Rhodopseudomonas palustris: one gene and its partner. Each later gene encodes a partner of the first gene's protein in a complex. Links are inferred from orthologs where the notes say so. Each region holds a gene or a part of one and is shown on either strand. Other genes may lie near its edges. The genes, in order: carB and carA.

What was found.
Region 2: the proteins of carB (region 1) and carA are in contact, whole or in part, in a solved structure (PDB 1KEE), measured with the Escherichia coli proteins. The link is inferred for Rhodopseudomonas palustris from one-to-one orthologs.

Annotation. Positions count from the first base shown.
Region 1 is NZ_CP140155.1:2,718,388-2,730,752, reverse strand. Bases 5,690-9,618 are described here. They hold carB (carbamoyl-phosphate synthase large subunit), read right to left. Parts: upstream 9,220-9,618; coding sequence 5,890-9,219; downstream 5,690-5,889. In the rest of the region: SR870_RS12315 (hypothetical protein), read left to right, coding at 1-285; SR870_RS12310 (hypothetical protein), read left to right, coding at 386-781; SR870_RS12305 (ParA family protein), read left to right, coding at 932-1,612; SR870_RS12300 (LysR family transcriptional regulator), read right to left, coding at 1,910-2,833; trxB (thioredoxin-disulfide reductase), read right to left, coding at 2,836-3,801; SR870_RS12290 (Lrp/AsnC family transcriptional regulator), read left to right, coding at 4,059-4,541; SR870_RS12285 (DoxX family protein), read right to left, coding at 4,563-4,970; transcription elongation factor GreA, read right to left, coding at 5,181-5,657; peptide-methionine (S)-S-oxide reductase MsrA, read left to right, coding at 9,707-10,417; peptide-methionine (R)-S-oxide reductase MsrB, read left to right, coding at 10,449-10,862; SR870_RS12255 (DUF3309 family protein), read left to right, coding at 10,981-11,139; SR870_RS12250 (hypothetical protein), read left to right, coding at 11,322-11,612; SR870_RS12245 (glycosyltransferase), read right to left, coding at 11,638-12,365. UniProt on the Escherichia coli protein: Large subunit of the glutamine-dependent carbamoyl phosphate synthetase (CPSase).
Region 2 is NZ_CP140155.1:3,150,728-3,162,021, reverse strand. What follows is about bases 3,142-5,999. They hold carA (glutamine-hydrolyzing carbamoyl-phosphate synthase small subunit), read right to left. Parts: upstream 5,239-5,999; coding sequence 4,045-5,238; downstream 3,142-4,044. Other genes in these bases: SR870_RS14310 (alpha/beta fold hydrolase), read left to right, coding at 5,388-5,999; SR870_RS14320 (glutathione S-transferase family protein), read left to right, coding at 3,309-4,004. Outside these bases: excinuclease ABC subunit UvrB, read right to left, coding at 1-2,153; SR870_RS14325 (glutathione binding-like protein), read left to right, coding at 2,350-3,057; more of SR870_RS14310, read left to right, coding at 6,000-6,089; SR870_RS14305 (GatB/YqeY domain-containing protein), read left to right, coding at 6,260-6,715; SR870_RS14300 (DUF2189 domain-containing protein), read left to right, coding at 7,140-7,988; SR870_RS14295 (LysE family translocator), read left to right, coding at 8,111-8,728; SR870_RS14290 (N-formylglutamate amidohydrolase), read right to left, coding at 8,971-9,765; SR870_RS14285 (transglutaminase family protein), read left to right, coding at 9,854-10,765; SR870_RS14280 (gamma-glutamylcyclotransferase family protein), read left to right, coding at 11,021-11,294. UniProt on the Escherichia coli protein: Small subunit of the glutamine-dependent carbamoyl phosphate synthetase (CPSase).

The DNA of each region.
Region 1 (12,365 bases):
GTGGTGGCGAGCCTGCCGCTGGCATCGACAGGTGCGGCTGCCTACACGGCGGACCAGCAGCAGGCGTGCAGCGGCGACGCGATGCGATTGTGCGGTGCGTTCGTGCCGGACGTCGATCGGATTACGGTCTGCATGGTTCAGAACAAGGCGCGGCTGACGCCGGCCTGCCGGGTCCATTTCGGTCCGCCACCTTCACGCTTGCGTGCGGACAGATCGGTTCGGGCGAAGCCTGCCGTCGTCAAGCCGAAGCGCATCCAGAAATCCGCCCCACGCGAGCGCCGCTGACCGGCCGGGCGGCGGGCATGGCGATGTGCAAGTGCTCCCGGCAGCGGCGGGTCTGGCAACGCTCGAGCCCCCATCCTATCTCCCTGGGATGGAGAAGACTGTGAACGAAACCGACCATCGCGCGGAACTCGATCGCCATCTGGCTTGGTTCGAGTCGAAACTGCCCCCGAAGCCCGCGCATTTCGTCGGATGGTTGCGCCGGCCGACGTCGAAATACGTCCGTCTGCCGGTCGGCGTTCTGCTGATCGGAGGCGGAGTGTTCAGCTTCCTGCCCGTGCTGGGGTTCTGGATGCTGCCGCTGGGCCTCGTCCTGATTGCGCAGGACGTGCCCGCGCTGGAGAAGCCGACCGCGCGCACCTTGGGCTGGGTCGAGCGGAAATGGGTCGAGCGGCAGCGCAAGAAGGGCCGCGACATCACACCGTTCGTGCCGGATCAGCAAACCGGCGCGGCAGCCACGGCATCCGACGATGCGGGCGAATCGCGCATGAAGGCTTGATGACTGCGGGTGGCAAGCGATTAGTGTGACTCAAAAGCCATCTGCCGATGCAATCTGGCAACGCACGAGTCGCTGCATGCAATTTTGTCTTTCACGAATCAGCGTCCTGATTCACCTTTGTCAACTATTGGTGAATCGGGAGGCCATCGTATGAACGTCATCGTCTTTGCGTCGCGTAAGGGCGGCTCCGGGAAAAGCACCCTGACCGCGCACTTGGCTGCTCATGTCAACAAAGCGTCGCGCCCGTGTCTGCTGATCGATGCCGATCCGCAGGGCTCGCTGACGTTGTGGCACAAGCTGCGTGGTACCAACGAGCCGCCGCTGCGCACTGCGACGCGGTCGGTCGGCGAGATCGTCGCATCCGCCAAGCGCGACGGCATCGAATGGGTGTTCATCGACACCCCGCCGAATTTGTCCGCGGTGGTCGAAGACGCGATCCGCAATGCCACCATGGTGATCATTCCGGCGCGTCCGGGGGTGTTCGACGTCAACGCGGTGCAGGATACGATCCAAACCTGCCGCGCCAATCGCAAGCCTTACGCCATCGTGCTGAACGGTGCGCCGGCTCTGCGTGACGAAGTCGAGAGCCGGATCGTGACCATCGCCCGCGACGCGCTGGCGAAGTTCAAGGCTCCGGTCTGGGGCGGCCAGATCACCAACCGCGCCGACCTGCTGATGGCGCTCGGCGAAGGTCAGGGCGCTCGCGAGTATGCGTCCGAAGGCCGCGCCGCCTATGAGATCAACCGTCTCTGGGCCGCGATCGAGCGCTCGGTGAAGGCGATCCGTGGGGCCGGTTCGGCCGGCGGCGCGATGCACAAGCAGGCCGCGTAAGCTGCTTCGACTCAGGCGCGCGGGGATCCGCGCGTTGAGCCCGTGATCGATCGTCGAATCCGCGCCCGTCGACCTGCGATACGTGCCAAAAAAAACCGGGCTCGCGAGGAGCCCGGCTAAGGTCGTGGCCAAGTGCGGCCGACACAATCACCTTCCAAGAGGGGTAACTGAGACTCCACACCACTGGAGGAGGGGGACATGCGTAGTGCGAACCCTCAGCGTGAAGCCATTTGATCTGCGAAAGCGCATCGCAGCAAGCGGTCCGCCCGCATGTCAGTCATGCGGGGACCGGGGTCTTCAGCTCGGCCAGCGCTGCGCCTTGTTGACGACGAAATCGCGGAACACCTGCACGCGCGCCACCGTCTTCAACTCTTCGGGATAGACGAAGTAGGTGTCGAGCTGGATCGAGTCTTCCTCGCCGAACAACTGCACCAGCCGGTTCGGGTCTTCGACCAGGTAGTCCGGCAACGCGGCGATGCCGAGGCCCTGCTGACAGGCGCGCACCAGACCGAGGATGTTGTTGACCTTGAAGTAGGGCTCGCGCGGTCCGGAGCCGTTGCGGCCGGCATCGACCAGCCAGCTCCGGTTCTGCAGATGCGGCGGGACCTGGCTGTCGCTCAGCATGATCAGGCGATGATTGTCGAGTTCCTCGAGCGTCCGCGGCGTGCCGAAGTGCTTGATGTATTCCGGCGAGCAATAAGCGTGGAAGCCGATCGAGAACAGCTTGCGCTGGATCAGGTCGGGCTGGGTCGGCTTGCGGGTGCGGATCGCGACGTCGGCCTCGCGCATCGAGAGGTCGAGTTCTTCGTCGGTGACGATCAGCGAGATCCGGATCTCAGGATACAGCGCGGTGAATTCGCCGAGCCGCGGCACCAGCCAGTGGATGCCGAGGCCGGGCGTGGTGGTGATCTTGAGGTCGCCGCTCGGCCGCTCGCGGCTGTCGGTCAGCTTGGCGCGGGCCGCCTGCAACTGCATGAAGACGTCGTGCGCGGTGCGGAACAGCAGGTCGCCCTGTTCGGTCAGGATCAGGCCGCGGGCGTGCCGGTGGAACAGCGACACCGACAGTTCCTGCTCAAGCGCGCTGACCTGGCGCGACACCGCCGATTGCGACAGACCGAGCTGCTCACCCGCATGGGTGAAGCTGCCGGCTTCGGCGGCGGCGTGGAAGACCTTGAGCTTGTCCCAATCCATATCGGTGAACCCGTCGCGGTGTCGAGCCATGACTACTCCGCCGCCTGGCGTTCGCTGGCTCGCACTGCGAGGAAGCGTTCGGCTTCCAGCGCGGCCATGCAGCCGAGGCCCGCAGCGGTGACGGCCTGGCGATAGGTTTCATCGGCGACATCGCCCGCGGCGAACACGCCGGGAACCGAGGTCGCGGTGGAGTTCGGCGCCACCTCGACATAGCCGGACGGCTTCAGCCTGAGCTGGTCCTTGACCAGTTCGGTCGCGGGCGCGTGACCGATGGCGATGAACACGCCGTCGGCGCGAACCTCGCTGAGCGCCCCGGTCTTGACGTTCTTCAGCCGCACATGCGTGACCTTGGTCGGTCCGTCGCTGCCGCAGATCTCGTCGATCGCGCTGTCCCAGATCACCTTGATCTTGGGGTGCTTGAACAGGCGATCCTGCAGGATGCGCTCGGCGCGGAAATGGTCGCGGCGATGCACGATGGTGACGCTGGCGGCGAAATTGGTCAGGAACAGCGCTTCCTCGACCGCGGTGTTGCCGCCGCCGACCACGACGACGTCCTTGCCGCGATAGAAAAAGCCGTCGCAGGTGGCGCAGGCCGAGACGCCGAAGCCCTTGTAGGTCTGCTCCGACGGGATGCCGAGCCACCGCGCCTGCGCGCCGGTGCACAGAATAACCGTATCGGCGATGTAGACGTCGCCGCTGTCGCAGGTCAGTTTGAACGGGCGCTGGCTGAGGTCGAGATCGACGACGAGGTCGGTCACGATCTTGGTGCCGACGTGCCGGGCCTGCCTCTCCATCTGCTCCATCAGCCAGGGGCCCTGGATGACGTCGGCGAAACCGGGATAGTTCTCGACGTCAGTGGTGATGGTGAGCTGCCCGCCGGGCTGGATGCCCTGGATCAGGATCGGCTCGAGCATGGCTCGCGCGGCATAGATCGCGGCGGTGTAACCGGCCGGTCCGGAACCGATGATCACAACTTTAGCCTGGACTCGACTGGGCACGTTTCAGCTCCCCAGAGATAGGGCGGCGCGAAGCAGGGATTTGCCTGGCAGGGGCATCGCCGTTGGGCGGAAGATTTCATCCGGAAGTCTATGTTATCTGGTGAGCTATGCAAGATTTGCAACACGTCCGTGCAGGATTTCCCACCATGTTTGGCAAACGAGTTGTGAGCATCGCGAAATAAAATTGCGCAAGTTTGGGCAAGTGCGTTATGAGGGGGACGATTTTCCGCCCAATCCGCAACACGGGATTTCGCCGCGTGTCCAAGAGCCTCGATCAGATCGACCTCAAGATTCTCCAGGAAATCCAGGAAGACGGCCGAATCACCAATGTCGAATTGGCGAAGCGGGTCGGCATCTCGCCGCCGCCCTGTCTGCGGCGGGTCCGGACGCTGGAAGAGGAAGGCTACATCCAGGGCTATCGCGGATTGCTCGATCCGGCCCAGCTCGGCTTCGACGTCACGGTGTTCGCCTCGGTGCATCTGTCGAGCCAGGCCGAAGCCGATTTGCGCGGTTTCGAGGAATTCGTCCGCAACGAGCCGCTGGTCCGGGAATGCTGGATGCTGTCCGGCGAGGTGGACTTCATCCTCAAATGCGTGGCGCCCGACATGGCGACGTTCCAGAATTTCGTCGCTCATCTGACGGCCGCGCCGCACGTGCGCAACGTGCGGACCTCGCTGGTGCTGCGCAATTCGAAATATGCCCCGGCGGTGCCGCTGGAATTGAAAGCGGCGGCGACCTGAACGGGCGCCACCGCGACGCCGTCAGCGCCCGCGGATCATCCGGTCGATGCTGACCGGCCCGCCGCCCGCCGTCGCCAGATACAGACAGGCGAAGCAGAACAGGATCGCCGCGGTGCCGCCGTTGAGCAGCGGCAGCCAGACCGGCGTGTCGCCCTTGAACATGTGGCCGAGGAAATAAGCGAACGCCATTTCGCCGGAGAGAATGAACGCCACCGGGCGGGTGAACAGTCCGAGCATCAGCAGCGCACCGAGCACCAGTTCGAGCGTGCCGGCGGCCCCGATCAGCGAAAACAGCTCGACCTTCGCGAAGTAAGGGACGGCCGGATATTTGAACAGCTTCGCGATGCCGTACTGAAGCAGCAGCAGGCCGGTGACAAAGCGAAACAGGCTCAGGGCGAAGGGCTGCCACCTGGCTGCGAAACTATCCACGTTCGGTATCCCCCTGGTCGATGTCGATCGCCGGTGGATACTTGGCGGCGCGCGTCATTGTCCATCACCCGCAGAACAGCAACACGGACAAGTGATTTCGATTCGATCGCGCGTGATCGGTCCCGTGCTCGCAGATCAGCCCGCTTCGACGCAGCAAAAAGGCCGCCCGCGGCGGCCTTCAGCTCGATCGTTCTGCCGTAGTAGCAGGCGTCAGCGCCACTCGACCTTGGCGATCTCGTAGGCCTTGGCGCCGCCCGGGGCGACGACCTCGACCGAGGTGCCTTTGGTCTTGCCGATCAGCGCGCGGGCGAGCGGCGAGGTGATCGAGATCTTGCCCTTCTTGGCGTCCGCTTCGTTCTCGCCGACGATCTGCCACACCGCCTTCTTCTCGGTGTCCTCGTCGATCAGCGTCACGGTGGCGCCGAACTTGATGGTGTCGCCGCTGAGCTTGCTGATGTCGATGATGTCGGCGCGCGCCAGCTTGTCCTCGAGCTCGGCGATGCGGCCCTCGTTGTGCGACTGCTCTTCCTTGGCGGCGTGATATTCCGCGTTTTCGGACAGGTCGCCATGCGAGCGCGCCTCGGCGATATGCTCGATGATGCGCGGACGATCCACCGACTGGCGCTGCTTCAATTCGTCCGAAAGCGCGGCGTAGCCGCCCGCCGTCATCGGTACCTTTTCGACCATCTTGCCTTCATCCTTCAGCATTCGTCGCGGTGCGCCGCTGTCTGCGCATCCGCGATGTCGTCAGCTTACAAAAAGGGAGCGAACCGCCAAAGCGGTGCCCCGAGAATACTTCCAGCCGTACCCTGGGTCGCCGCGAAACGCCGGATCAAACAATCCAGATGCTGGCGGGTTCCCGTCCTGCCGGCGTCGTTGCCAATCAAATTTGCCGGGCGCGCCACGCGCCCGGTGATGATCAGGTCTCGGAAAAGTAGCTCTGCAGGGTCCGAACCTCAAGGTCTCCGCCCAGATAGGCCCGTATTCCTTTTGCGGCGGCCACGGCCCCCGAAAGAGTGGTGTAATACGGAACCTTATGCAAGAGGGCAGCGCGTCGCAACGACCGGCTGTCCGCCAGCGCCTGCGGCCCCTCGGTGGTGTTGAACACGAGCTGCACTTCGCCGTTCATGATCGCGTCGACGATGTGCGGCCGGCCTTCCAGCACCTTGTTGATCTTTTCCGCCGGGATGCCGTGGTCGCTGAGATAGCGCTGGGTGCCCGAGGTCGCGATCACCTTGAAACCGACCTCGTGCAGCAGCTTCACCGCGTCGGCGATCCGGGTCTTGTCGCTTTCGCGGACCGACACGAACACCGTGCCCTTGCGCGGCACGCGCGTGCCGCCGCCGAGCTGGCTCTTGGCGAACGCGATCTCGAACGAGCGATCGAGCCCCATGACTTCGCCGGTCGAGCGCATCTCCGGGCCGAGCACGGTGTCGACGCCGGGGAAGCGCGCGAACGGAAACACCGATTCCTTGACGCCGACATGGTCGAGCTTGCGCTTCTTCAGACCGAGGTCGGCGATCTTCTCGCCGGCCATGATCCTTGCGGCGAGCTTCGCCACCGGCATGCCGATCACCTTGGCGACGAACGGCACGGTGCGCGAGGCGCGCGGATTGACCTCGAGCACGTAGATCTCGCCGTCCTTGATGGCGAACTGCACGTTCATCAGTCCGACGACGTCGAGCCCGAGCGCGAGCTCGCGGGTCTGGCGTTCGAGTTCGGCGATCATCGGCGCATCGAGCGAATGCGGCGGCAGCGAGCAGGCACTATCGCCGGAGTGGATGCCGGCTTCCTCGATGTGCTCCATAATGCCGACGATGAACGTGTCCTTCCCGTCGCACAGGCAGTCGACGTCGATCTCGGTGGCATCCGACAGATAGCGGTCGAACAGCAGCGGGTTGGTGCCGAGCACGGTGTTGATCTGGCCGGTCTTGTCGTTCGGATAGCGCGCCTTGACGTCGCCGGGCACCAGCTCGGGCAGGGTGCCGAGCAGATAATCGCTGAGCTGATTGTCCTCGCGGATGATCTGCATCGCGCGGCCGCCCAGCACGTAGGACGGGCGCACCACCAGCGGCAGGCCGAGTTCGGCGGCGACAAGGCGGGCCTGCTCGACCGAATAGGCGATGCCGTTCTTCGGCTGCTTGAGACGAAGTTTGTCGAGGATGCGCTTGAAGCGGTCGCGGTCCTCGGCGAGGTCGATCGCGTCCGGCGAGGTGCCGAGGATCGGCACGTCGGCGGCTTCCAGCGCGCGCGCCAGCTTCAGCGGGGTCTGGCCGCCGAACTGCACGATCACGCCTTTCAGAGTGCCGTTGCTGCGCTCGGTGTCGATGATCTCCAGCACGTCCTCGGCGGTGAGCGGCTCGAAATACAGCCGGTCCGCGGTGTCGTAGTCGGTCGACACGGTTTCCGGATTGCAGTTGACCATGATCGATTCGTAGCCGGCGTCGTGCAGCGCGAAGCAGGCGTGGCAGCAGCAATAGTCGAACTCGATGCCCTGGCCGATCCGGTTCGGGCCGCCGCCGAGGATGATCACCTTGTCCTTGGCCGAGGGGTGGCTTTCGTCGGACGCGGGGCCGGCGAACGGCGACTCGTAGGTCGAATACATGTAGGCGGTCGGCGAGGCGAATTCCGCCGCGCAGGTGTCGATCCGCTTGAACACGGGACGCACGCCGAGCGCGCGGCGCTTGGCTTTCACCTCGGCTTCGGTGCTGCCGGCCAGCACTGCCAGGCGGGCGTCGGCGAAGCCCATCGCCTTCAAGGTCCGCATTCCGAACGCATGGTCCGGCAGCCCGCTGGCGCGGACCTTGTTCTCCATCTCGACGATGCCGCGCAACTGCGCCAGGAACCACGGATCGATCTTGCAGGAGTTGAAGATCTCGTCGTCGGTCCAGCCGAGCCGCATCGCCTGCGCGACCTGCAGCAGTCGGCTCGGCGTCGGGGTGCCGAGCGCGGCGCGGATCGCATTCTTGTCGTCGCCGCGGCCGAGCCCGTCTATCTCGATTTCGTCGAGGCCGGTGAGGCCGCTTTCGAGGCCGCGCAGCGCCTTCTGCAGGCTCTCCTGGAAGGTGCGGCCGATCGCCATCACCTCACCGACCGACTTCATCGAGGTCGTCAGATTGTGCGAGGCGCCGGGGAATTTCTCGAAGGCGAAGCGGGGAATCTTGGTGACCACGTAATCGATGGTCGGCTCGAACGCCGCCGGCGTCGCGCCGCCGGTGATGTCGTTGGCGATTTCGTCGAGCGTGTAGCCGACCGCGAGCTTGGCCGCGACCTTGGCGATCGGGAAGCCGGTCGCCTTCGAGGCCAGCGCCGAGGAGCGCGACACCCGCGGATTCATTTCGATCACGACCAGCCGGCCGTCGTCCGGATTGACGGCGAACTGCACGTTGGAGCCGCCGGTCTCGACGCCGATCTCGCGCAGCACCGCCAGCGAGGCGTCGCGCATGATCTGGTATTCTTTATCGGTCAGCGTCAGCGCCGGCGCCACCGTGATCGAATCGCCGGTGTGGACGCCCATCGGGTCGAGATTCTCGATCGAGCAGACGATGATGCAGTTGTCCTTCTTGTCGCGGACAACCTCCATCTCGTATTCTTTCCAGCCGAGGATGGATTCCTCGATCAGCACCTCGCTGGTCGGCGACGCATCGATGCCGCTCTCGACGATTTCGATGAACTCCGCCTTGGTGTAGGCGATGCCGCCGCCGGTGCCGCCCATCGTGAAGGACGGCCGGATCAGCGCCGGGAAGCCGATCTCGTCGAGCGCGCGCAGCGCGTCGGGCAGGTTCTTGACCTGGCGCGAGCGCGGCGTTTCGAGGCCGATCTTGGTCATCGCCTCGCGGAAGCGCTCGCGGTCCTCCGCCTTGTCGATGGCGTCGGCGGTGGCGCCGATCATTTCGACGTCGAACTTCTCCAGCGTGCCGAGCTTGCGCAGGCTCAGCGCGCAGTTCAGCGCGGTCTGGCCGCCCATCGTCGGCAGCAGCGCGAAGCCGCCCGGGATGACGTAGCGTTCCTTCTCGACGATCTTGGCGACGATCTCGGGCGTGATCGGCTCGATATAGGTCGCGTCGGCCAGTTCCGGATCGGTCATGATCGTGGCCGGATTGGAATTGACCAGGACGACCCGGTAGCCTTCCTGCTTCAGCGCCTTGACCGCCTGGGTGCCGGAATAGTCGAATTCACAGGCCTGGCCGATCACGATGGGACCGGCGCCGATGATGAGGATGGTGGAGATGTCTGTTCGTTTGGGCATCAAATCTCGCTGACGCGGGCGGGAATTTCGGGCACAAAAAAAGGGCGCGCAGCCGCGCGTCCCTTGTTCTACAAGCGCCGGGCTTCCCAGGCGCGCGGGCGTGTCTTAAACCAGTTTCCGCGACCGCGAAAGGGCTTGCAGCCGCCCGTCAACCACCAATTTCGGTGGTTGGAGGCCCAGCCTGGACTTGAACCAGGAAAAAAGAGCGTTGCACCGCCCCCGCGTTGATCTTCCGCCACCGGGCCGACCGCACTGTGGCGCTTTGCGGCCCGACGATCCAGCGCGAAGCTGAGTTAACCTTACTTGCTGTGGAACCGACCGCCTGGTGCGCGCAGCCCTCACGGCCTGAGGCCTCACGCACTCGTGTCCCCCGTTTCGTAACAATCGGCGCGGAGCTGCGTATCTTGGACAGCCGCGGGTGACGGCGCGGGCCGCAACCGCCCGCCGTCCGTCCCCGCAATGCCCATCGAATCCGCGAGGAAAGCCCATGCGCTCCATCAGCCGTCTTGCTCTTCGCGCCGCCGCCCTGGGCGCGCTGGCGCTGTCCGCCGCCTTTGCACCCGCGCTCGCTTCGGAGGAGGCGGTGGTGATCCCGCCGCCGGCGCTCGACGCCATCCCGGCGGACAGCACCCAGACCGCCGTGTTCGCGGGCGGCTGCTTCTGGGGCGTGCAGGGCGTGTTCCAGCACACCGCGGGCGTGCTCAACGCCGTGTCGGGCTATTCCGGCGGCAGCAAGGCGACCGCCAATTACATGACGATCTCGACCGGCGTCACCGGCCACGCCGAGGCGGTGGAGATCAAGTACAACCCGAAGCAGATCAGCTACGGCAAGCTGCTGCAGATCTTCTTCTCGGTGGCGCACGATCCGACCCAGCTCAACCGGCAGGGCCCGGATTCCGGCACGCAATATCGCTCGGCGATCTTCACCCTGAACGACGAGCAGAAAAAGGTCGCCGACGCCTATATCGCGCAGCTCGATGCGGCGCGCGTCTACAAGAAGCCGATCGTCACCAAGGTCGGCGCGCTGGAGGGCTTCTATGCCGCGGAAGCGTATCATCAGGACTACCTGACGCTGCATCCCACCCAGCCCTATATCGTCTATAATGATTTGCCGAAGATCGAGAACCTGAAGAAGCTGTTTCCGAAGGACTATCTGGAAAAGCCGACGCTGGTGAGCAGCGCCAAGGTCACGAACTAGCGGTGGATCGCCCGAAGGTTCAGGAGTTGCCATGACCGATACCAAGACGATGCCCGGCAAGGTCGCCAAGAGCGAGGCCGAGTGGCGCAAGGAACTGACGCCGATGCAGTATGCCGTGTTGCGCGAAAAGGCGACCGAGCGTCCGTTCTCCGGCGAGTACGAGCACGATCACACCCCCGGCACCTATGTCTGCGCCGGCTGCGGCCAGACTCTGTTCGAGTCTGATGCGAAGTTCGATTCCGGCTGCGGCTGGCCGAGCTTCACCACGCCGGCCGAGGCCGCCCATGTCGACGAGGAGCGCGACGTCAGCCACGGCATGGTCCGCACCGAGGTGCTGTGCTCGCGCTGCAGCGGCCATCTCGGCCACGTCTTTCCCGACGGCCCCGGACCGACCGGATTGCGCTACTGCATCAATTCGGCCGCGCTGAAGCTGAAGCCGAGATAGTCCCACTCCCTGAGGGGAGCGGGCGCGGCGCGCGGGTCGCAATCGCCGAGATCAGGCATATCATTTCTCCAGAGCCGGAGCGGCGCTCGCGCCCCGCCACCCGGCCGGGGAGGGCGATATGTCGATCGCAACCATTCTCATCCTTGTCCTGATCATCCTGCTGCTCGGCGGCCTCAGCCAGCGCTTCGGCGGCTACGGCCAGGGCCACGGCCTGACCGGCCTGATCGGCGTGGTTTTGATCGTGATTCTGGTGCTGTTGCTGCTCGGCAAGGTCTGATGCCGCCATCGGCGCCGGCAGGGGATCGGCCGCGGCCGGTGCCCGCGCGTTCGCCGGCGGGGTCGCATTTTTCCACAGAATGCCTATATCTGAGGGTGCATCCATCGGGCGTTGCCTGGCTGCCCGCAGTGGCGCGGCTGACGCGCCAGATTCACCCATTTTGTCAGAAGGTTAGTCGCGTCATGGCATTCAGCTTCGAGACTTCCGCCGAATTATTTCCCGCAGCGATCCGGAAAAAGAAGCGTGCCGGCTTCACCTATCGCCGGTTCGACAATGCGGCGGACGCCGTGCGTTTCGCCATCGAGGAACTGCCGGCGGATTCGCTGAACGGCGCCTATCTGCAGGTCGACGAAGCCCGGTTCGACCAGAAGGGCATCCGCTCGCTGTACGATTGCGAGGCCTTCCCGCTCGAGCGCAAGCTGCCGGTCGCCGAGCCCGAGGCGGTCCAGGACGCCAAGGAAGACGCCGCCTGAGCCGATCCGGCTCAGCGTCGTTGTTTCACGTCCGGCTCAGGATCGTGTCGATGCGCTCGGCGTAGCGGCGGCCGCAGGCTTGCAGGCTGTAGTTGTCGAGCATGTTGCGGCGCGCCCGTTCGACCTTGGCGGTCGCGATGTTCGGATCGGTGAACAGCGCCTTCATATGGGCGGCCGCGCTCTCGGTCGAGGGTTCGAACCACTCCTGATCGTTCCAGTAGATGTACTGATCCTCGAGCACCGGCGTGACGTGGCCGTCCACGACGAAGGCGGTCTCGTCGGTGCAGAAATCGCGATTGCCGCTGTAGTTCGACGCGATCACCGGCGTCCGCAGCAGCATCGCCTCCGCCATGATGCGACCGAACCCTTCGGACCGGTGCAACGAGACCAGCGCGTCCGCCGATTCGATCAGTTGCATCACGCGCGCCCTGTCCCAGGTTTCGTAGATCAGATTGATCCTCGGGTCTTCCTCGGCGAACATCTTCAGCGCGAGCAGAACCGGATTGCCCTCCGCATTCATCGCCTTGATGGTCAGGCCGACATCGTCGAATTGTCCTTTCGGAAACGCGCGCTGAAACGCCCGGATCGTGCCCAGCGGGTTCTTGCGGGCGAAGTAGGAAAACCCGTCGAAGACGAAGACGAAGTTGAAGCGGTCGCGCGGAAGCTCCGGAATCGCGTCGCGACCGGGGAGCGCCGACATATCGACCGTCACCGGAAGCGGCATGTGGATGACGGGCTTCGATGTCGCCGGCG
Region 2 (11,294 bases), 430 kb from region 1 along the record:
TCGATGGTGTCGATGTCCGAATGCATGTAGCGCACGCGGATTCCCTGCTCGTGCAGGAACTCGGTGAGGTCTTCGGCCATCCGCTTGGTCAGCACGGTGATCAGGCTGCGATAGCCGGCATTGGCGGTGGCGCGGACTTCGCCGACGAGGTCGTCGACCTGGGTGCGCGCCGGGCGGATGTCCACCGGCGGATCGATCAGCCCGGTCGGGCGGATGACTTGTTCGACGAACACGCCGCCCGATTCGTTCAGCTCCCACGCCGCCGGCGTCGCCGACACGGCCACGCTCTGCGGCCGCATCATGTCCCATTCCTCGAACCGCAGCGGCCGGTTGTCCATGCAGGACGGCAAGCGGAAGCCGTATTCGGCCAGCGTCGCCTTGCGCCGGAAGTCGCCTTTGAACATGCCGCCGATCTGCGGCACGGTGACGTGGCTCTCGTCGGCGAACACCAGCGCGTTGTCGGGCACGTATTCGAACAGCGTCGGCGGCGGCTCGCCGGGGCGGCGGCCGGTGAGATAGCGCGAGTAGTTCTCGATGCCGGCGCAGCTTCCGGTCGCTTCCATCATCTCGATGTCGAACGAGGTGCGCTGCTCCAGCCGCTGCGCTTCCAAGAGGCGGCCCTGCGCGTGCAACTGGTCGAGCCGCCATTTCAACTCGCTCTTGATCGACTTGATCGCCTGGATCAGCGTCGGCCGCGGCGTCACATAGTGCGAATTGGCGTAGATCTTGACGAATTCCAGCTCGTCCTGCTTGTGGCCGGTGAGCGGGTCGAATTCCTCGATAGCTTCGACCTCGTCGCCGAACATCTTCACCCGCCAGGCGCGATCCTCGTAGTGCGCCGGGAAGATGTCGATGACGTCGCCGCGCACGCGAAACGTGCCGCGGGTGAAGTCGGCTTGCGTGCGCTTGTATTGCAGCGCCACCAGATCGGCGATCAGCGCGCGCTGGTCGATCCGCTCGCCCTTCTTCAGCGCGAAGGTCATCGCCGTGTAGGTCTCGACCGAGCCGATACCGTAGATGCACGACACCGAGGCGACGATGATGACGTCGTCGCGCTCCAGCAGCGCGCGCGTCGCCGAATGCCGCATCCGGTCGATCTGCTCGTTGATCGAGGAGTCCTTCTCGATATAGGTGTCGGTGCGCGGGACGTAGGCTTCCGGCTGGTAGTAGTCGTAATACGAGACGAAATACTCGACGGCGTTGTCGGGGAAGAAGCTCTTGAACTCGCCGTAGAGCTGCGCCGCCAGCGTCTTGTTCGGCGCCAGGATGATCGCGGGGCGCTGCGTCGCCTCGATCACCTTGGCCATGGTGTAGGTCTTGCCCGAGCCGGTGACGCCGAGCAGCACCTGGGTGCGATCGTTGCGGGCGATGCCTTCGACCAGTTCCTTGATGGCGGTCGGCTGGTCGCCCTTCGGCTCGTAGTCCGACTTGATGACGAAGCGCACGCCGCCTTCGGATTTCTCCGGCCGCGGCGGCCGGTGCGGCACCCACAGCTTGACGTTGCCGTCGTCGCCCTTGAATTCCGGACGCCCCTCGCGGATCAGCGCCTCCAGCGCCTCGGCGGTGGCCTGCACCCCGAGCGCCTCCATCTTGTTGCGCGGCGGCCGCGCCATCGCGGCCGCGTCGTCCTCCTCGGTCGGCAGCCCGAGCTGCCGCGCCAGTTCCGGATCCAGCGTCGGGATGGTGGCGGCGGTGCCGTAGGTCGCTTGCGGGGCTTCAGCGAAGCCTTGACCAAACCCTTGCCCGTTGCCCCCCACTCCTGACCCCTCCTCGCGAGGGGGAGGGGAGGATTGCGGCGAGGCCGTGCTCTCTTCTCCCTCCCCCCTTGCGGGGGAGGGGCGGGGTGGGGGGGAAGCCGCGGGTGCGGCGCTGTTGATCTGCGATGCGCTCCCCTTCGCCGTCGACGCCCGGCCGCGATGCACCGCGGCTTCGCCGCCGGTGCGGCGGTCGCGTGAATTGTCCGGCGGCTGCTGCAGCCCGGTGCCCGAGCCCATCCCGGCGTCGCCGCGATTGATCGCCGGGTTGAGCAGCTCCGCCAACGCCGGCCCGATCGGCTTGACGTCGGGGCGATGCGCCTTGGATTTCGGGGCTTTGGACGACGATCTGGCTTTCGCCGCGCCAGGCTTGTTCGGGGAATCGGGGGATTTGGCCATGGGCCGAATATGGGACCGACGGCGGCGGGTGAAAAGGGCGGGAGGTGACGCGCAGCCGTGTATTCGCGGGACGCAATGCAAGGCTGCAGCCTCTCATGCGGCGCCGATGGTTCCCGCCCATTGACATCACGCGGCGTTCCGTCAAAGTCCATGCAACCGCATCAACTTTGCCAGCGTCAGCCACAGGAAACGCCCGATGATCGACCTGTACTACTGGACCACGCCGAACGGCCACAAGATCACGATGTTCCTGGAGGAGGCGGGGCTCGATTACAAGATCGTGCCGGTGAACATCGGCAAGGGCGATCAGTTCCAGCCGGACTTCCTGGCGATCGCGCCGAACAACCGGATGCCGGCGATCGTCGATCATGCGCCTGCCGGCGGCGGCAAGCCGCTGTCGGTGTTCGAATCCGGCGCGATCCTGCTGTATCTCGCCGACAAGACCGGGCGCTTCCTGCCGAAGGACCTGTACGCGCGCAACGACGCGCTGCAATGGCTGTTCTGGCAGATGGGCGGGCTCGGCCCGATGGCCGGGCAGAACCATCATTTCAACGTCTACGCGCCCGAGAAAATCCCCTACGCCATCAATCGCTACGTCAACGAGACCAACCGGCTCTACGGTGTGCTCAACAAGCGCCTCGCCGACCGCGACTTTCTCGCCGGGGAGTATTCGATCGCCGATATGGCGAGCTATCCGTGGATCGTGCCGTACAAGAACCAGAGCCAGAACATCGACGATTTCCCGCATCTGAAACGCTGGCTCGAGGCGATCGCCGCGCGCCCGGCGACCGTGCGTGCCTACGCCAAGGCCAAGGAGGTCAACCCCGATTTCGGCCAGCCGACGATCCGCACCGAGGAAGAAAAGAAGCTGCTGTTCGGCCAGACCGCGGCGGTGGTGAAGTAATTGGTGTCGTCATTCCGGGGCGCGCGCAGCGCGAACCCGGAATCCCGAAGTTCAGATCACCGCGAGATTCCGGGTTCGCCGCTGCGCGGCGCCCCGGAATGACGGCCGTCGTATCACCAATCCCGTCATGCGCGGGCTTGACCCGCGCATCCATCCTCTTGAAGAGATGGATCGCCGGATCAGGTCCGGCGATGACGACGCGAAGTGGGGCGAGCGCCCACGACCATCAGCGAGACCCGAGGACACGCATCATGACCCTCAAACTCTTCGAACTGGTCGGCGCCGATGCGACGCGGCCGTTCTCGCCGTATTGCTGGCGGATCCGGATGGCGCTGGCGCACAAGGGGCTCGCCGCCGAGACCATCCCGTGGCGCTTCACCGAGACATCGGCGATCGCGCCGTACAGTTCCGAGAAGGTGCCGGTGCTGCTCGACGGCGACAAATCCGTCTGCGACTCCTGGGCGATCGCGAATTATCTCGAAGATACCTACCCCGACCGGCCATCGCTGTTCGGTGGCGACGGCGGCCGCGCGATGGCGCGGATGCTGAACGCCTGGGGCGATCCGGCGATCGTCGGCGGCATCTTTCCGCTGATCATCGCCGACATCGTCCAGCGGCTCGGTCCGGACGACGCCGCGTATTTCCGCAAGAGCCGCGAGGCGCGCTTCGGCAAGACGCTGGAGGAGATCGCGAGCACGCGCGACAGCGCGGTCGAAGGCTTCCGCAAGTCGCTCGACCCGCTGCGGCTGACGCTGAAGACGCAGCCCTTCATCGGCGGCGCTGCGCCCAACTACGCGGATTACATCGTGTTCGGTGGCTTCCAGTGGGCCCGCGCCGTCAGCGATTTCGCGCTGCTGAAGCCCGACGACCCGGTCCACGCCTGGCGCGACAGATTGCTCGACGCGTTCGGCGGCCTGGCGCGAAACTCGGGCGGCTATCCGGTGTGAGCGCCGCCGTCGTCGTCAGAGACGGCGGCGAGTTCCCGCCCTACGCCGCGCTCTTCTTCGCCCGCATCAGGTCCGAGAACCGGCGGAACAGATAGTGCGAGTCGCGCGGGCCGGGTGAGGCTTCGGGGTGGTACTGCACCGAGAACACCGGCCGGTCGGCCAGCGCGATGCCGCAGTTCGAATCGTCGAACAGCGACACATGCGTCTGCTGGACGTTGGCCGGCAGCGTCGTCTTGTCGACCGCGAAGCCGTGGTTCATCGAGGTGATCTCGACCTTGCCGGTGGTGAGATCCTTGACCGGATGATTGGCGCCGTGGTGGCCCTGATGCATCTTCACGGTCTTGCCGCCGAGCGCGAGGCCGAGCATCTGGTGCCCGAGACAAATGCCGAAGGTCGGCACGCCGGAATTGATCACCTGCTGGATCACCGGCACCGCATATTTGCCGGTCGCCGCCGGATCGCCCGGGCCGTTCGACAGGAACACGCCGTCCGGCTTCAGCGCCAGGATGTCGTCGGCCGACGTGGTCGCCGGCACCACCGTGACCTTGCAGCCTTCGCCGGCGAGCAGCCGCAGGATGTTGCGCTTGACGCCGTAGTCGATCGCGACGACGTGGAACTCCGGCTTGTCCTGCCGGCCGAAGCCCTCGCCCCAGGCCCACGGCGTCTCGTCCCAGTCGAAGCGCTGGCCGGAGGTCACCATCGGCACCAGGTCCATGCCCTCGAGGCCGGGCCATTCGCGGGATTCTTCCTTCAGCGCATGCAGGTCGAATTTGCCGTCCGGCGCATGGGCGATCACCGCGTTCGGCATGCCCTTGTCGCGGATCAGCGCGGTCAGCGCGCGGGTGTCGATGCCCGACAGGCCGATGATGCCGCGCGCCTTCAGCCAGGCGTCGAGATGCCGCGACGAGCGATAGTTCGACGGGTCGGTGATGGCGTCGCGCAGGATCACGCCGCGCGCACCCGGCGTCGCCGCCATGTTCACCGTCTCGATATCCTCGTCGTTGGTGCCGACATTGCCGATATGCGGGAAGGTGAAGGTGATGAGCTGCCCGGCATAGGACGGATCGGTGAGGATCTCCTCATAGCCGGTCATCGCGGTGTTGAAGCAGACCTCGCCGACGGCGTGGCCCTCCGCGCCGAGGCCGAAGCCTTCGAACACGGTGCCATCGGCGAGCACGAGCAGCGCGGTCGGTTTATGGTCCGGCCAGGCGGGATTGGATGCTGAATTGGTCATGAGCGCATTACATAGTCTCGACGGTTGCGTCCGTCAAAGCGCCGAACCGGGCAATTCGTTCGGTTTTCGACGATATTTGACAGGGGATTTTCGCTGTCTAGTTTCGTGACGGGCCGCGCGGGACGGATTCGTGCGCCGGGGGAGGTTTCATGGACACTTCGTTGCCGATCGTGCTGATTCCGGGGCTGGGCGGCTCGCCGCGGATCTACGCCCCGGTGCTGCCGGCGTTGTGGGCGTTCGGCCCGGTGACGGTCGCCAACCATATCCGCGACGACAATATGCCGGCGATCGCCCGCCGGATCCTGGCCGAGGCGCCGCCGCGCTTCGCGCTGGCCGGGCATTCGATGGGCGGCTACATCGCCTTCGAGATCATGCGGCAGGCGCCGGAGCGGGTGGCGCGGCTCGCCTTGATTAACACCCAGGCGCGGCCGGACAGCGACGAGGCCAAAGAGCGCCGCACCCGGCAGATCGCGCAGGCCGAATCCGGCCAGCTTCATGCGGTGCTCGACGTGCTGTATCCGGGCTTCGTGCATCCGGCGCGCCGCGAGGATCACGCCTTGCAGCGCATCGTCCACGAGATGGGCGACGATGTCGGCGCCGCCGGCTTCGTCCGCCAGCAGCGGGCGATCATCGCCCGCGCCGATTCGCGCCCCACCCTGGGGACGATCCGCTGCCCGACTCTGGTGATCTCCGGCGACTCCGACGCCACCATTCCCAACAGCCTGTCGCAGGAGATGGCGGACGGCATTGAAGGCGCCCGACTTGTGATCATCCCGGATTGCGGTCACCTGCCGCAGATCGAGCAGCCGGCCGACACGGCCGCCGCGCTGGTGGACTGGCTGAGGAACTAGTGTTGTTTCAGGGCCGGAGACGGCCTACATCAGGCGCGACCGACCGTCCCCTCGTCATTGCGAGGAGCGCAGCGACGAAGCAATCCAGAGCCCCGGATGCGGAGCCCTGGATTGCTTCGCTTCGCTCGCAATGACGGTGAAGTCGAGGACGACATCTCAAGGAGCCCGACATGCTGCGCGACGATATCAACAACGCCGTCAAGGACGCGATGCGCGCCAAGGACGAGCGCAAGCTCTCGACGCTGCGGATGATGAATTCGACCATCAAGAACGCCGACATCGAGGCGCGCGGGCAGGGCAAGCCGCCGCTGTCCGACGGCGATCTGCTCGGCGTGTTCCAGAAGATGATCAAGCAGCGCCAGGAATCGGTCGAGCTCTACGACAAGGGCGGCCGCGCCGAGCTGGCCGATCAGGAGCGCGCCGAGATCGCGGTGATCCAGGCCTATCTGCCGCAGCAGATGTCCGAGGACGACGTCAAGGCCGCGATCGCCGCAACCATCACCGAAACCGGCGCCGCCGGCATCAAGGACATGGGCAAGGTGATCGCCGCCCTGAAGGCGAAATACGCCGGCCAGATGGATTTCGGCAAGGCCGGCGGTTTGGTCAAGGCGGCGCTGACGGGTTAGCGCACGCGATCAAGCCCGCGCGGTTGCGCCTGCCCCAACCGCCGTCATTCCGGGGCGCGGGCGCCAGCTCGCGAACCCGGAATCCAGAAGTTGCTTGACGAGGCGGCCCCGACAAACAGCTCGAGAGTCCGGGTTCGCCGCTCCGCGGCGCCCCGGCATGACGACGAGCGCGGGTGAAGGTGAACTCGTCGCGGTGACGTGAGGCGCGACCGCCGCACCGCAATTGCGAACCGCCGCCGCCGAAGTAATCGCTGCATCGCACCTCGATCATGCTGCGATGCGACGAAGACGCCACGCGGATGCGTGCGCGCAGGCGTGATCAGTTCCATGTACGATCGTGATTGACGGCGAACGCGACTGCGCGCCTAATCGACGCAACTAACAACAAGCGAACATCGCAACAATTGACCAGGGAGGAGCGACCATGTCGATCTCCGGTAAGGTTGATCCCGTCGTGCGGAGCGTCAGCTTCGCCGACATCGCGGATGCGTTCGGCCAGGGCCTGCGCGATTTCCAGGCCGCGCCGTTGTACGGCCTCGCCTTCGGCGCGTTCTACGCCGCCGGCGGCGTGCTGATCCTGCTGTGTCTCACCGCGCTGCACATGGTGTATCTGGCCTATCCGCTCGCCGCCGGCTTCGCGCTGATCGGGCCGTTCGTGGCGCTCGGCCTGTACGAAGTCAGTCGCCAGCGCGAGGCCGGCAAGCGGCCGTCGCCGATGCAGATCGTCGGGCTGATCCGCAGCCGCGGCGAGCTCGGCTGGATGGCGTTCGTCACGCTGTTCCTGTTCGTGATCTGGATGTACCAGGTCCGCCTGCTGATCGCGCTGTTCCTCGGCGTCAGCGCCTCGTTCGGCAGCCTGCAGGAATTCATCTCGGTGGTGCTGACGACCAATGAAGGGCTGGTGTTCCTCGCCGTCGGCAATTGCGTCGGCGCGGCGCTGGCGCTGGTGCTGTTCTCGCTGACCGTGGTGTCGTTTCCGCTGCTGCTCGACCGCGACGTCGATTTCGTCACCGCGATGCTGACCAGCGTCCGCGCTGTGGTGACGAGCCCGGGGCCGATGATCGCCTGGGCCGCGGCGATCGTGCTGCTGCTGGCGGTCTCGGCGCTGCCGTATTTCCTCGGCCTCGTCGTGACGCTGCCGATCCTCGGCCACACCACTTGGCATCTGTATCGCAAGATCGTCGCCCCGGTCGCCGCCGAGATGCCGGAGACGATGCCCGAGAGGGCAGCGGACAACGTGCTGACGTTGCCGCAGGCCGCGACGCGCAACTGACGCGGCGCGCAGCCTGTCTGCGCCGCGGCGCGCTCCGGGCGTGACGATCTCGGGTCGGCTCGCCTTGCGGCCGCGTCGCTGCTATCCTTCGCGCCGAAATCCGGTCGCGAATGGGAATGCCGATGTCGCTCGAACTGTATCTCACCTATGTCGGCGCCTGCATCGTGCTGGCGCTGCTGCCGGGGCCGGTGGTGACGCTGGTGATCGCCAACGGCCTGCGCCACGGCACCCGCGCCGCGTTGGCCAACATCGCCGGCGCGCAGCTCGGCCTCGGCCTCGTCATCGCCCTGGTGGCGGCCGGCCTCACCACGCTGATGGCGACGATGGGCTATTGGTTCGACTGGCTGCGCCTGCTCGGCGCCGCCTATCTGGTGTGGCTCGGCATCGGCCTGATCCGCAATCCGGTGCAGGGCGTGGCGACCGACGCGCCGCCCCCGCCGCCGCGCGGCGGTTTCTTCCTGCAGGGGCTGGTGGTGCTGCTGGCCAATCCGAAGGTGCTGGTGTTCTTCGGCGCGTTCATTCCGCAATTCGTCGATCTGCAGCGCGATCACGTCCCGCAGGTGGCGCTGCTCGGCGCGACCTTCATGGCGATCGTCGCGGTCACCGACGCGGTCTACGCGCTGCTGGCGGGGCGCGCGCGGACGATGTTCTCGGCGCGCCGCACCCGGCTGCTGTCGCGGATCTCGGGCGGCTTCATGATCGGCGGCGGCGTCTGGCTCGCGCTCAGCCGGGCGAAATAGGGCGACGTCATTCCGGGGCGCTCGCGACAGCGAGCGAACCCGGAATCTCGAGGTTGCCCGGGGATCGGATTCCGGGTTCGCCGCTGCGCGGCGCCCTGGAATGACGGGGAGAGCGGTAGTAGAACCGTAGGGTGGGTTAGCGCGCAGCGCGTAACCCACCGATCGCGCGTGCCGACAGAGAGACGATGGGTTACGGCGCAAGAGCGCCTAACCCATCCTACGGTCTCGGATGCGCGATTTGATTACTTGATCGCCTGCCGCGCCCGCAGCACCCCTTCGATCGCGGTGAGCACCCGCGCCAGCCGCTCGGCCCATTCGGCCTGGCCGGTCTCGTCGATGATCTGGTCCTGGCGGATTTCGATGCCGGAATTGATCAGGCCGCGCGCCTCGCCGTGCACCGGGATCGCGTAGTCGGTGCCGTCGCTGACCGCATAGGGCTGGTTGTCGCCGACCACGAGGCCGTCCTCGCGGCGCAGTTCGGCGAGCAGCAGCGGCGGCAGAACCTCGTCGTGCTGATACAGCGTGCCGATGTGCCAGGGCCGCGCCATGCCGTGATACACCGGCGTGAACGAATGCAGCGCCAGCAGGATGGTCGGCCGTCCGGCGGCGAGGCGTGCGTCGATCGTGGCCTCGATCCGCGCATGATACGGATCGAAGATCAGCCGCCGGCGCTCCTCGGCCTGCTCGCGCGTCAGCCCGTCATTGCCGGGAATCGTGGTGGTCTCGCTGACCAGCGGGATCGAGCTCTCGGCGCTCGGCGGGCGGTTGCAGTCGATCACCAGCCGCGAATAACGCTGCGCGATCAGATGCGCGCCGAGCGCATCGGACAACCGCTCGGCGACGCCGGCGATGCCGACGTCCCAGGCGATGTGGCGGGTGAGTTCGGCTTCGGGCAGGCCGAGATCGCCGAGCTGCGGCGGGATCTTGCGGCCGTAATGGTCGCAAACCAGCAGAAACGGCGACGCTCCCGCCGGATTTCGCTCGATGACCGGAACCTGTCCGTCCTCGAGGCGTAGGGAATCATTCGCGCCGCTCATGTCTGCAATGCCCATCAAATCAGCAGTTCGCCCCCAACAACGCTGGTATCGTTCCGGCACCGCAAAGTCGAGATCCAGATCATTGTCCATGCCGCTGCTGACCATCACTCACCGCACCGAATATCACTACGCCCATCCGGTCGCCTTCGGCGAACACCGGGTGATGCTGCGGCCGCGAGACAGCCATGACCTGCGGATGCTGCAGGGCGCGCTGGTGATCACGCCGCAGCCGGCGTCGCTGCGCTGGATTCACGACGTGTTCGGCAACAGCGTCGCAATCGCGACCTTCGACCGGCGCGCGACCACGCTGACCTTCGATTCCACCGCCACCGTCGAGCATCATCCCAGCGAGGAGTTCGCGCTGACGCCGGACGATCGCGCGTTCTTCTATCCGTTCCTGTACGAGGAGGAGGAGTTTCCCGACCTCGAGCCGTTCATCCGCCCGCAATACGGCGATCCGGATGGCGAATTGTCGGCCTGGGCACTCAGCTTTCTCGATGCCCAGGGCTCGACGCCGACCTTCAAGATTCTCAGCGGTCTCACCCACGGCATCCGCGGCGCGTTCAGCTATCGCAAGCGCCATGCCCACGGCACCCAGCATCCGCTCGACACGCTGCAGACCGGCTCCGGCACCTGTCGCGATTTCGCGCTCTTGATGATCGAGGCGCTGCGCCGGCTCGGCATCGCGGCGCGGTTCGTCTCCGGCTATCTGTTCGTGCATGGCGACCGCGCGCACGGCTATGTCGGCGGCGGCTCGACCCACGCCTGGGTGCAGGTGTATCTGCCCAGCGCCGGCTGGATCGAGTTCGATCCGACCAACGGCATCATCGGCAGTCGCGATCTGGTGCGGGTGGCGGTGGCGCGCGATCCGATTCAGGCGGTGCCGCTGCACGGCAGCTATTTCGGCGGCGCCGATGAGTTTCTGCGGATGGACGTCAGCATCAACGTCGTCTCGGCCGGCGAGGATACGGCCGCGCCGGTCAGCGCGGTGCCGGCTTAGAGCCGTTCTGCTCGAGGTGAAATCAGGCTTGATGATGCGCAGCTCGTGCCGCAAGTACATCCTCATGGTGAGAGGCGCGCAGCGCCGTCTCGAACCATGCGCCACCGGCACTGCGTTGCCCCATCCTTCGAGACGCCCGGCCTCGCCGGGCTCCTCAGGATGAGGACTCAGTGCCTCTGGAAAGGCCGGATTGCTTCGATCAATCGATGAGGCGCTCAGGCCGCGCGGACGTGTAGATCTTCATTCGGAGGCACGATGCTCGATCGGCTGTTCGTCTACGGCACGCTGATGCGCGGCTTCGACAATCCGATGGCGCGGTTGTTGTCCGCCGGCGCCGAATGTCTCGGCGCGGCGACGATGCCGGGCCGGCTGTACCGGATCCGGCACTATCCGGGCCTGGTCGCGGCCGCGGGTCCCGCCGACATCGTGGTCGGCGAAGTCTTCCGGATGCGACAGCCGCGCGAGCTGCTGGCGCGGCTCGACGACTACGAGAGTTGCACCGAGGACTATCCCGAACCGAGGGAGTACC